3 regions of the Methylobacterium sp. Gmos3 genome follow, and region 1 is predicted to be linked to each of the others. Evidence: predicted binding sites of a transcription regulator. Region 1 holds the regulator's gene; each other region holds the start of a gene.

What was found. The regulator PhoB, encoded in region 1, activates phosphate uptake and scavenging genes when phosphate is short. The targets are predictions, from matches to a motif close to TGTCATNNANCTGTCAT.
Region 2: a site for PhoB is predicted at 1,175-1,191, ahead of ACS5Q7_RS08240 (calcineurin-like phosphoesterase C-terminal domain-containing protein). Genes of this name have one in related genera too.
Region 3: a site for PhoB is predicted at 1,608-1,624, ahead of ACS5Q7_RS17875 (inorganic phosphate transporter). Genes of this name have one in related genera too.

What each region holds. Positions count from the first base shown of each region.
Region 1 covers NZ_JBWJYL010000005.1:62,935-66,206, reverse strand. The annotation lists gene ACS5Q7_RS11570 (protein-disulfide reductase DsbD family protein) at 1-1,533, shown strand, start outside; gene phoB (phosphate regulon transcriptional regulator PhoB) at 1,538-2,233, opposite strand; gene phoU (phosphate signaling complex protein PhoU) at 2,344-3,057, opposite strand; gene pstB (phosphate ABC transporter ATP-binding protein PstB) at 3,089-3,272, opposite strand, start outside.
Region 2 covers NZ_JBWJYL010000003.1:405,168-408,439, forward strand. The annotation lists gene ACS5Q7_RS08235 (L,D-transpeptidase family protein) at 1-1,103, shown strand, start outside; gene ACS5Q7_RS08240 (calcineurin-like phosphoesterase C-terminal domain-containing protein) at 1,232-2,854, shown strand; gene ACS5Q7_RS08245 (type 1 glutamine amidotransferase domain-containing protein) at 2,861-3,272, opposite strand, start outside.
Region 3 covers NZ_JBWJYL010000008.1:137,297-140,568, forward strand. The annotation lists gene ACS5Q7_RS17860 (hypothetical protein) at 1-149, shown strand, start outside; gene ACS5Q7_RS17865 (hypothetical protein) at 156-422, opposite strand; gene ACS5Q7_RS17870 (DUF6481 family protein) at 633-1,013, opposite strand; gene ACS5Q7_RS17875 (inorganic phosphate transporter) at 1,672-3,272, shown strand, end outside.

The sequences.
Region 1 (3,272 bases):
CTGCGGGCCGACTCGATCAAGTCCGCCGCCTATTTCCCCTATGGCGAGACCGCCTTCGACAACGCCGCCGAGCAAACTCTCAGCGTCGACGACCAGGGCCTGCACCTCAGCCTGACACGGGGCGACGACAAGACCTTCCCCCTCTCCCTGCCCGGCGTGCTGACGGTGGAGGAGGACACCGGCAACGGCCTTGTCCGCCTCGCCTTCGCCTATGGCGACGAGCCGGCGCAGGTTCCCTCCGCCGCCGTCGCCCCTCCGGCGGCGGCCGGCGCCCCGCCCGTCCCGGCGGCGGACCAGCCGACCCTGCTCGCCGCCATCGGCCTCGCCCTGCTCGGGGGGCTGATCCTCAACCTGATGCCCTGCGTCTTCCCGGTGCTCTCGATCAAGGTGCTCGGCCTCGTGCGCCAATCGGGCGAGAGCCGGACCCGCGTGCGCCTGCACGGCCTCGCCTACACGGCCGGCGTGCTCGCGAGCTTCCTCGCCCTCGCCGGCCTGCTGATCGCCCTGAAGGGCGGCGGGGCGAGCCTCGGCTGGGGCTTCCAGTTGCAATCGCCGCCGGTCGTGGCGGGGCTCGCCTATCTCCTCGTCGCGGTGGGCTTGAGCCTGTCGGGGGTGTTCAGCCTCGGCGGACGCTTCACCGGCCTCGGCGACGGGCTGGCGCGGCGGGCGGGGCTGCCGGGCTCGTTCTTCACCGGCGTGCTCGCGACCCTTGTCGCCACCCCCTGCACGGCGCCGTTCATGGGCGCGGCGGTGGGTTTCGCCCTGACGCAGGGGCCGGCCGTGGCGCTCGCCGTGTTCGCCGCCCTGGGGCTCGGCCTCTCCCTGCCCTTCCTGGCCCTCACCCTGTGGCCCGGCGCCGTGCGGGTGCTGCCGCGCCCGGGCGCGTGGATGGAGACGCTGAAGCAGGCCCTGGCCTTCCCGGTCTACGCGACGGCGGCGTGGCTGATCTGGGTGCTGGCGCAGCAGGTCGATGCGCGGGGGCTGTTCGCGGCCCTGATCGGCGTGGTGCTGGTGGGCTTCGCCGCCTGGGCCTGGGAGCGCAGCCGGGGCACGACGGCCCTCGGGGAGCGGATCTTCCAGGGCCTCGCCGGCCTCGCGATCATCGCCGTGGTGACGCTCGGCTTCGGGCTCTCCCAGCAGCGGGCGGTGCCGGCGGCGCAGGCCGCCGCCGAGGGCACCGAGCCCTATAGCCAAGCCCGGCTCGACACCCTGCGGGACGCGCGCCGGCCGGTCTTCGTGAACCTGACGGCGGCGTGGTGCATCACCTGCGCCGTCAACGAGACCACCTCGCTGTCGCGGCCGTCGGTGCAGGCGGCGATGCGGGCGAAGGGCGTGACCTACCTGAAGGGCGACTGGACCAACCAGAACCCCGAGATCACCCGCCTGCTGGAACGGCACGGCCGCAGCGGCGTGCCGCTCTACCTGCTCTACGCGGGCGGTGGCGATCCCACGATCCTGCCGCAGATCCTCACCGAGGGCACGGTGCTCGAGGCGCTGGCCGCGATCCCCGACCGCACGGCCGAGGCGCGCTGACGCCCTACGGCTCCAGCGAGAAGGTCTCGTCGAAGGCGTAGCCGGAGCCGCGCACGGTGCGGATGGGGTCGGTCTGGCGCGGGCCGTTCAGCGCCTTGCGCAGGCGGCCGACATGCACGTCCACGGTGCGCTCGTCGATGTAGACGTCGTGCCCCCAGACCCCGTCGAGCAATTGCTCGCGGGAGAAGACCCGGCCGGGGCTGAGCATCAGGAATTCCAGCAGGCGGAACTCGGTCGGCCCGAGATGCAATTCGTGGCCCCCGCGCCGGACCCGGTGGCCGGTGCGGTCGAGCTCGATGTCCCCCGCCGCCAGCCGGTCGGCTACATGGGCGGGCTTGGCCCGGCGCAGCAGCGCCCTGACGCGGGCGAGGAGTTCGGGCACGGAGAACGGCTTGACGATGTAATCGTCCGCCCCTGTGCCGAGGCCGCGCACGCGGTCCCCCTCCTCGCCCCGGGCGGTCAGCATGATGACCGGCAGGCGCTCGGTCTCGCGGCGGGCGCGGATGCGGCGGCACAGTTCGATGCCGGACAGGCCCGGCAGCATCCAATCCAGAAGGACGAGGTCCGGCGTGCGCTCGGCGAGGAGCAGTTCGGCGTCGTCGCCGCGCGCGGCGGCATCGACGCTGAAGCCTTCCGCCTCAAGGTTGTACCGCAGGAGGGTGGTGAGCGCCTCTTCGTCCTCGACGATCAGGACACGCATGCTCGATGGTCCATTCCACGCCCGATCCCCCCGGCCGGAGGCGACCGAGGGGTCGGGCAACGCTGCTACGCTCGAACCGTCACCGCCGCCGGGGCGGTGACGGCGTTGGTTCACGCGCCGGGGGTGACGGTCGCGTAGTTCGAGGCGTCGTTTTTCGGCCGGTCGCCCATGAAGATCTCGCCGGTGGCGAGGTAATGGATCGTCTCGGCGATGTTGGTGGTGTGGTCGCCGATCCGCTCGACGTTCTTCGCGCAGAACAGCAGATGCGTGCAGAACGAGATGTTGCGCGGATCTTCCATCATGTAGGTCAGGAGTTCGCGGAACAGCGAATTGTAGAGGGCGTCGATCTCGCCGTCGCGCTCCCACACGTCATGCGCCGCCTTGGTGTCGCGGCTGGCATAGGCGTCGAGTACGTCCTTGAGCTGCCCCTCCGCGAGGTCGCTCATGTGGCGCACGCCGAGCACGATCTTCTGCGCGGGCGCCTGGTCGGCGATGGCCGTGACGCGCTTGGCGACGTTCTTGGCAAGGTCGCCGATGCGCTCCAGATCGCCCGAGACGCGGATCGCGGAGATGGTCTCGCGCAGGTCGACCGCCAGCGGCTGGCGCCGGGCGATGAGCAGGACGGCCTTCTCCTCGATCTCGCGCTGGAGCGTATCGAGGCGCTTGTCGGCGAGGATGACGGTCTGGGCGAGGTTCTCGTCCTGGCGGGCCAGCGCGAGGGTCGCCTCGCCGGTCATCTTCTCCGCGACACCGCCCATCTCCGAGATCGAGCGGCGCAGGTCTTCCAGGTCCGTGTCGTAGGACGTGACGATGTGGCCGGGCATGGCGAGACCTCTGCGGTTGGTGGTCGGTGGCTCAGCCGAAGCGGCCGGTGATGTAGTCCTGCGTCTTACGCTCGTTCGGGTTCATGAAGATCTTGTCGGTCTGGCCGAATTCGACCAGCTCGCCGAGATACATGAACGCCGTGTACTGCGAGATGCGGGCGGCCTGCTGCATGTTGTGCGTGACGATCACGATGGTGAACTCGTCGCGCAGCTGC
Region 2 (3,272 bases), on a different contig from region 1:
AGATGGCCGAGAAGTACCGCGAGATCGTCTCGCGCGGCGGCTGGCGCCCGGTGAACGGCGCCGAGCGCCTGCGCATCGGCTCGAAGGGCCCGGCCGTGGCCGCCGTCCGCCAGCGCCTGATCGTCACCGGCGATCTCGACCCGGCCTCCGCCAACACCGGCGTGTACGATTCCTACGTCGCGGCCGGCGTGAAGCGCTTCCAGGCCCGCCATGGCCTGAGCCAGACCGGCGCGATGAGCGCGGCGACCGAGCAGGCCATGAACGTGCCCGCCGAGATCCGCCTGCGCCAGCTCGAGACCAACGTGCTGCGCCTGCGCTCCTACTCGGGCGACCTCGGCCGCCGCTTCGTCATCACCAACATCCCGGCGGCTCTGGTGCAGACCGTCGAGGACGGCCGCATCGTCACCCTGCACGCGGCCGGCGTCGGCAAGATCGACCGGCAATCGCCGATCATGAACACCAAGGCGACGCAGATCAATTTCAACCCGACCTGGACGGTCCCGGCTTCCATCGTGAAGAAGGACCTGATCCCGAAGATGCAGAAGGATCCGAACTACCTCACGGACAACCGGATCCGCATCCTGTCGAACGGCCAGGAGATCTCGCCGAAGGCGGTGAACTGGAACTCCGACGAGGGCACCCGCTACACCTACCGGCAGGATTCGGGCGCCGACTTCAACTCGATGGGCATCGTCCGCATCAACATCCCGAACCCCTACGGCGTGTTCATGCACGACACGAACACCAAGGGCGTGTTCGGCGACGATTTCCGCTTCATCTCCTCAGGCTGCGTGCGCGTTCAGAACGTGCGCGAGTACATCACGTGGCTCCTGAAGGACACGCCCGGCTGGGGCCGCGAGCAGGTCGAGCAGGCCATCGAAAGCGGCAAGCGCGTCGATGCCACCCTCACGCAGCCGGTGCCGGTCTACTGGACCTACATCACCGCCTGGGCGACCCCGGACGGCGTGGTGCAGTTCCGCGACGACATCTACAAGCGTGACGGCGTGAACGTGCCCTCGACGATCACCGCCCCGACCCCGGTGGCGAGCGCCGAGTCGACCATGCCGCAGACCTTCGAGCCGGGCGACGAAGACGCCAACTGAGTCCGATCCCACACCGTGATCCGAAGGCCCGCGCTTCCCGAGGCGCGGGCCTTTTTCGTAGGGCGCGCCGCTGTCATGCGCCGGTCGCTGAAATCTGTTGCATCGGCCGGGCTTGAATGGAGCCGCCCATGCCGCCGCTGACCCGCCGCGAGACCCTTGCGGGCGCCGCTGCCCTGACGATCGCAGCCGGAAGCGCCGCAGCCGCCGAGGCGAAGGACGCCACCGGCACGGTGTTCGGCCTCGACGGCAGCGCCCGCGCGCCGCTGCCGAACGTTCTCGTCTCCAACGGGCAGGAGGTGGTGCGCACCGATGCCCAAGGCCGCTACCGGCTGCCGATGCCGGGCGACGGCGCGGTCTTCGTCATCAAGCCGCCGGGCTACGTCCTGCCGCGCGATGGCGACAACGTCGTCCGCCACAGCTATCTCCACCAGCCCGAGGGCACGCCGAAGGAGATCGGCCTGCGCTACCGGGGCGTCGATCCGACCGGGCCGCTCCCCGCCGCCATCGACTTTACCCTGACGAAGCAGGACGAGCCGGAGGATTTCGACGTCCTGCTCTTCACCGATCCGCAGCCGGAGACGCGGCGCGAGCTGGATCACGTCCGCGACACGGCGGTCGCGCGGGCGATGTCGATCCCGGCGGCGTTCGGCATCACCACCGGCGACGTGCTGTTCGACGACCTGTCCCTCTACGGGCGGTCGAATTCCATCGTCGGGCGCATCGGCATTCCCTGGTACAATCTGCCGGGCAATCACGACCTCAACATGCAGGCGCCCGATGCCCGCTACAGCCGCGAGACGTGGAAGCGCGTGTTCGGCGCCCCGTCCTTCGCGTTCCAGCACGGGCGGGCGCTGTTCGTGCTGCTCGACAACGTGGTCTGGCTCGGGCCGCCGGTCCCGATCGGCGCCAACACCTATGAGGGGCGGATCGGCGAGCGAAACCTCGCCCTGCTGCGCAACCTCCTGGCGGAGGTGCCGGCGGACACGCTCATCGTGCTCGCGACTCATATCCCGCTGCACACGGACGCGCCGCCCGGCGGCAAGCAGAACGAGACCGCCGACCGCGCGGCGCTGCTCGACATCCTGCGCGGGCGCAAGGTCCTGGCGATCTGCGGCCACACCCACACGACGGAGCACCATTACCTCGCGGAGGGGCTGCATCATCACGTGATGACCGCCGTCTCGGGCTCGTGGTGGAGCGGGCCGGACACCCGCACCGGCATTCCCTCGGCCGACAGCCGCGACGGTACGCCGAACGGGTTTCACGTGCTCTCGGTGCGCGGCACCGACTACACGACGCGTTACGTCCCGGCGCAGGGCGAGCCGGACGGCGCCATGCGCATCGCCTTCGAGAGCCAGATCCGCGTGGGCGCGCCGGAGGTCGTGCGCGCGACGCGGCCGATGGAAGCCCTGCGGCCGCCGATCCTCCAGGACGCCCTCGCCGACAGCACCCTGGTGGTGAACGTCTTCGACGGCGGGCCGAAGACCGTGCTCTCCTACCGGATCGGCACCCAGGAGCCGCAGCCGATGGTGCGCACCCGCCGGCCGGACCCGTTCGTGACCGAACTCTTCGCACGCTACCCCGACACCAAGAAGTCCTGGGTCCAGGCGATTCCGTCGAGCCATATCTGGACGGCGCGGCTCCCGGCGGATCTGCCGCCGGGCGCGCACCGGATCACCATCGAAGGGAGCGACGAGTACGGCCGCCCCCTCCGATCCGCCGCCGTGCTCGAAGTCACGCGCGGCACATGAGGCGGATCAGGCGGCGAGCTGGCGCTGGCCGTGGTTGCCCTCGCCGATTTCCTCGATGATCTTCTTGCAGAAGGCATCGAGGTCGTCGGGCTTGCGGCTGGTGATGATGCCCTGATCGGTCACGACCTCCTTGTCGTGCCAGTTGCCGCCCGCGTTGATCACGTCGGTCTTGATCGACGGGAACGAGGTCAGGTCGCGGCCCTTCACCGCCCCGGCCTCGATCAGCAGCCACGGGCCATGGCAGATCGCGGCCACGACCTTTCCGCTCGTCAGGAAGCCCTTGATGATCTCCAGGGCCTTCGGCTCGAGGCGCAGCTTGTCGGGGTTGATCTGGCCGCCCGGCAGGACGAGGGCGTCGAAGCCGGAGGCGTCGAGGCTCTCGATGTCGGCATCGACCTTCACGTCCTTGCCCCAGTCG
Region 3 (3,272 bases), on a different contig from region 1:
TGGCGGACCAGATCGCCGAGGCCGTCCGCAACCGGACGACCCCGCTCAGCCACTTGCTGCGGCTGATGTCGGCCGTCGATGAGCAAGGCGGTGACGCGCGCTTGAAGCAGCTGCTGCGTAACCGAATCGGCGCTCCGCTGGACGCCTGATCCCCTTCAGCGCACGTGGCGCCGCGTCCGCTTGCGGGTCGCTTTCCCGTTGTTGTCGATGCGGGCCATGCACGCGTAATAGATCCCCTTGCCAAGTTCCTCGATCGGCAGATTTCGGGGATTGGGCGCCGAGAACACACGCGCCCTCGCTTCGCCGCGACAGGCTGCGTCTTCCGGGCTTCGGATCGGCGGTTCCGCCCAGGCGGCGCTGCCGCACACGGCCATTGCCGCGACAGCAACCAGAAGGCTGAGGCGCTGTTTGAATCGCGTCATGTCGTTGTCTGGCCGCTCCCTCTGAGGCGATAGATAGTTCAGTCGCCGCAACGGTGAAGCTTTCGACAGCGAAAAAAGTTCGCGCGCCCGAACAAAATCGTCACGAGGTCGCGCGCAAAAGAAAACCGCCCGCAAAGCGGGCGGCGATCTGGTGCTCGATAGAGCCGTATTGTGCCGGACCTGGCCCGGATCAACCGGGCCGGCACGCGATTAGCGCTTGGTCTTGGCCTTCGCCTTACGGGCCGCATAGCGCGCATCGCGCAGGGCCTTCTTGGCTTCGAGCTCGGCGGATTTCCGCTCCTGCGCGGCGGCGAGTTCCGCAGCCTCGCGGGCAAGCAGAGCGGCAAGCTCGGCTTCCTCGCGCTGACGCTTGTCCTCGGCGGCCTTGCGCTCTGCCTCGATCCGGGCGGCCTCGCGTTCGCGAGCACGCTCTTCGCGGGCGCGGGCGACTTCGGCGCGGGCCTGGGACCGAGCCTTGACCTCGGGGTCATCCGCCGGAGGACGAGACTTGAACTTGGCCAACAGTGCCGCCTTGGCGGAGGCAGAGTTCTCGCGACGGTCGTTGAAGTTCCTGTAGTCGAATGCGCTCATCTGGCCTTTCTCTTGGTGCGTCACGCGTCTCGCGGGGACGGCCGGCTCGAAACGGCCGGTCAGCGAAGCTGGTGACTGATCCTCATGCCGTCCCCGAGGCACGGGATCCTCTCGAACCATCGAACGGAGCCGATGGTTCGACCCGAACGCTCGCGCCGAGACGAGCGTTCGGGTCGAACCAAGGTTGGGAGACGCGTGCCCATCGCACGCGCACGTCCGGTCTTGCAACCAGCTACAGGTGCGATAGCTCGCACCGCCGCGACAAATGCCGTGAATCCTTTGAAAGTTTCAGGATCAGATGCCGAAATGCCTCAGAGACCTATACGGGGCGGTACACGACCTGCCCGCCTCCGCGTCGCCCGGCATCCTCAAGTAGAGACCTGAAATGGGGCGGCCGGCTGGCTCCGACAAGGCGACGAGCACTGCACTCGCCCAGCGAAACCAGAGTGTCTGCCCCGCGCTTGCTGCCTCGTGCGAAAAGTTACGCCTGCCCGGCTTCAAACCCGGCAACGGATACATCGTGGCGGCTTCCCACGACGGCCTTTGCCTAAATTCTGGGCATGAGCGGATGCTGGCTGTGATGAGTTAACGAAGTGTCACACACCTGTCGGGTGGCGGGACTAGCGCTAAGGTGTCCAAGCGCCGTCGCGAGACCACCATGTCCGACTCATCCGTCTTATCCGGTTCCCCTCCGATCGGCCGTACCGGCCCAAGGCTCGATGGCGGCACGCACCGCGCGGGAATCGTCGTCTTCCTGCTCGTGCTCATCGCCGGATTGTCCTACGGCGTCATCAATCTCATCGCCGATATGAACTCGGTGGGCGAAGCCCCTCTCGCCTACGGCGCCTTCGCGCTGCTCGGTCTCGCCCTGCTGATCGCGCTCGGCTTCGAGTTCGTGAACGGCTTCCACGACACGGCGAACGCCGTCGCCACGGTGATCTATACCCACTCCCTGCCGCCCCTGGTCGCGGTGATCTGGTCCGGCTTCTTCAACTTCCTCGGCGTGATGCTCTCCTCTGGCGCGGTGGCCTACGCCATCGTGACCCTGCTGCCGGTGGACCTGATCCTCGATGTCGGCTCGAGCGCGGGCTACGCGATGATCTTCTCGCTGCTCATCGCCGCGATCCTGTGGAACCTCGGCACCTGGGCGCTCGGCCTGCCGAACTCGTCCTCGCACGCCCTTATCGGCTCGGTGCTCGGCGTCGGCCTCGCCAATCAGCTGATGCGCGGCGGCGACGGGAGCGCCGGCGTCGACTGGGGCCAAGCGCTGAACGTGTTCAAGGCGCTGCTGTTCTCGCCGGTCTGCGGCTTCGTCCTCGCCGCGCTGCTCCTGCTGGTCCTCAAGTTCGCCGTGCGCCGCAAGGATCTCTACGAGGCTCCGAAGGGCGAGTCGCCGCCCCCGCTGTGGATCCGCGGTCTTCTGATCCTCACCTGCACCCTCGTGTCGTTCTTCCACGGCGGCAATGATGGGCAGAAGGGCATGGGCCTAATCATGCTCATCCTGATCGGCGCGGCGCCCACGGCCTACGCGTTGAACCGCACCATGTCCGAGACGGCGACGCCGGGCTTCGTGCAGCAATCGCAGCTGGCCGGCACCGTGTTCGCCGCCCATGCCGGCGGCGCGACCGTTCCGGATGCCGCCAAGGCGCGGGGCGTCGTGGCCGACGCGCTGAAGACCAACGGCCTGAACAAGCCGGAGGTGTTCGCCTCCCTCCAGGCGCTGTCGAACGACATCGCCGAGAAGGTGAAGAACTACGGCGCAGTGCGCGCGATCCCGGCGGCGCAGACCCCGAACCTGCGCAGCGACATGTACCTCACTTCGGACGCGGTGCGCCTCCTGCCGAAATCGGGCGCCGCGCTGAACGATTCCGAGACGGCGACCCTGAAGGGCTATACCGGCCTGCTCAACGAGGGCACCCGCTACATCCCGACCTGGGTGAAGGTCTGCGTCGCCCTGGCGCTCGGCCTCGGCACCATGGTCGGCTGGAAGCGCATCGTCGTCACCGTCGGCGAGCGCATCGGCAAGACGCACCTGACCTACGCCCAGGGCGCCTCGGCCGAGATCGTCGCGGCCGGCACGATCGGCCTCGCCGAGCTCTACGGCCTGCCGGTCTCCACGACGCATATCCTGTCGTCGGGCGTTGCTGGCACGATGGCCGCCAACGGATCGGGCCTGCAGGTCGCAACCGTGCGCAACATGGCGCTCGCCTGGGTTCTCACCCTGCCGGCCGCCATCACGCTGGCGGCGGGGCTGTTCTT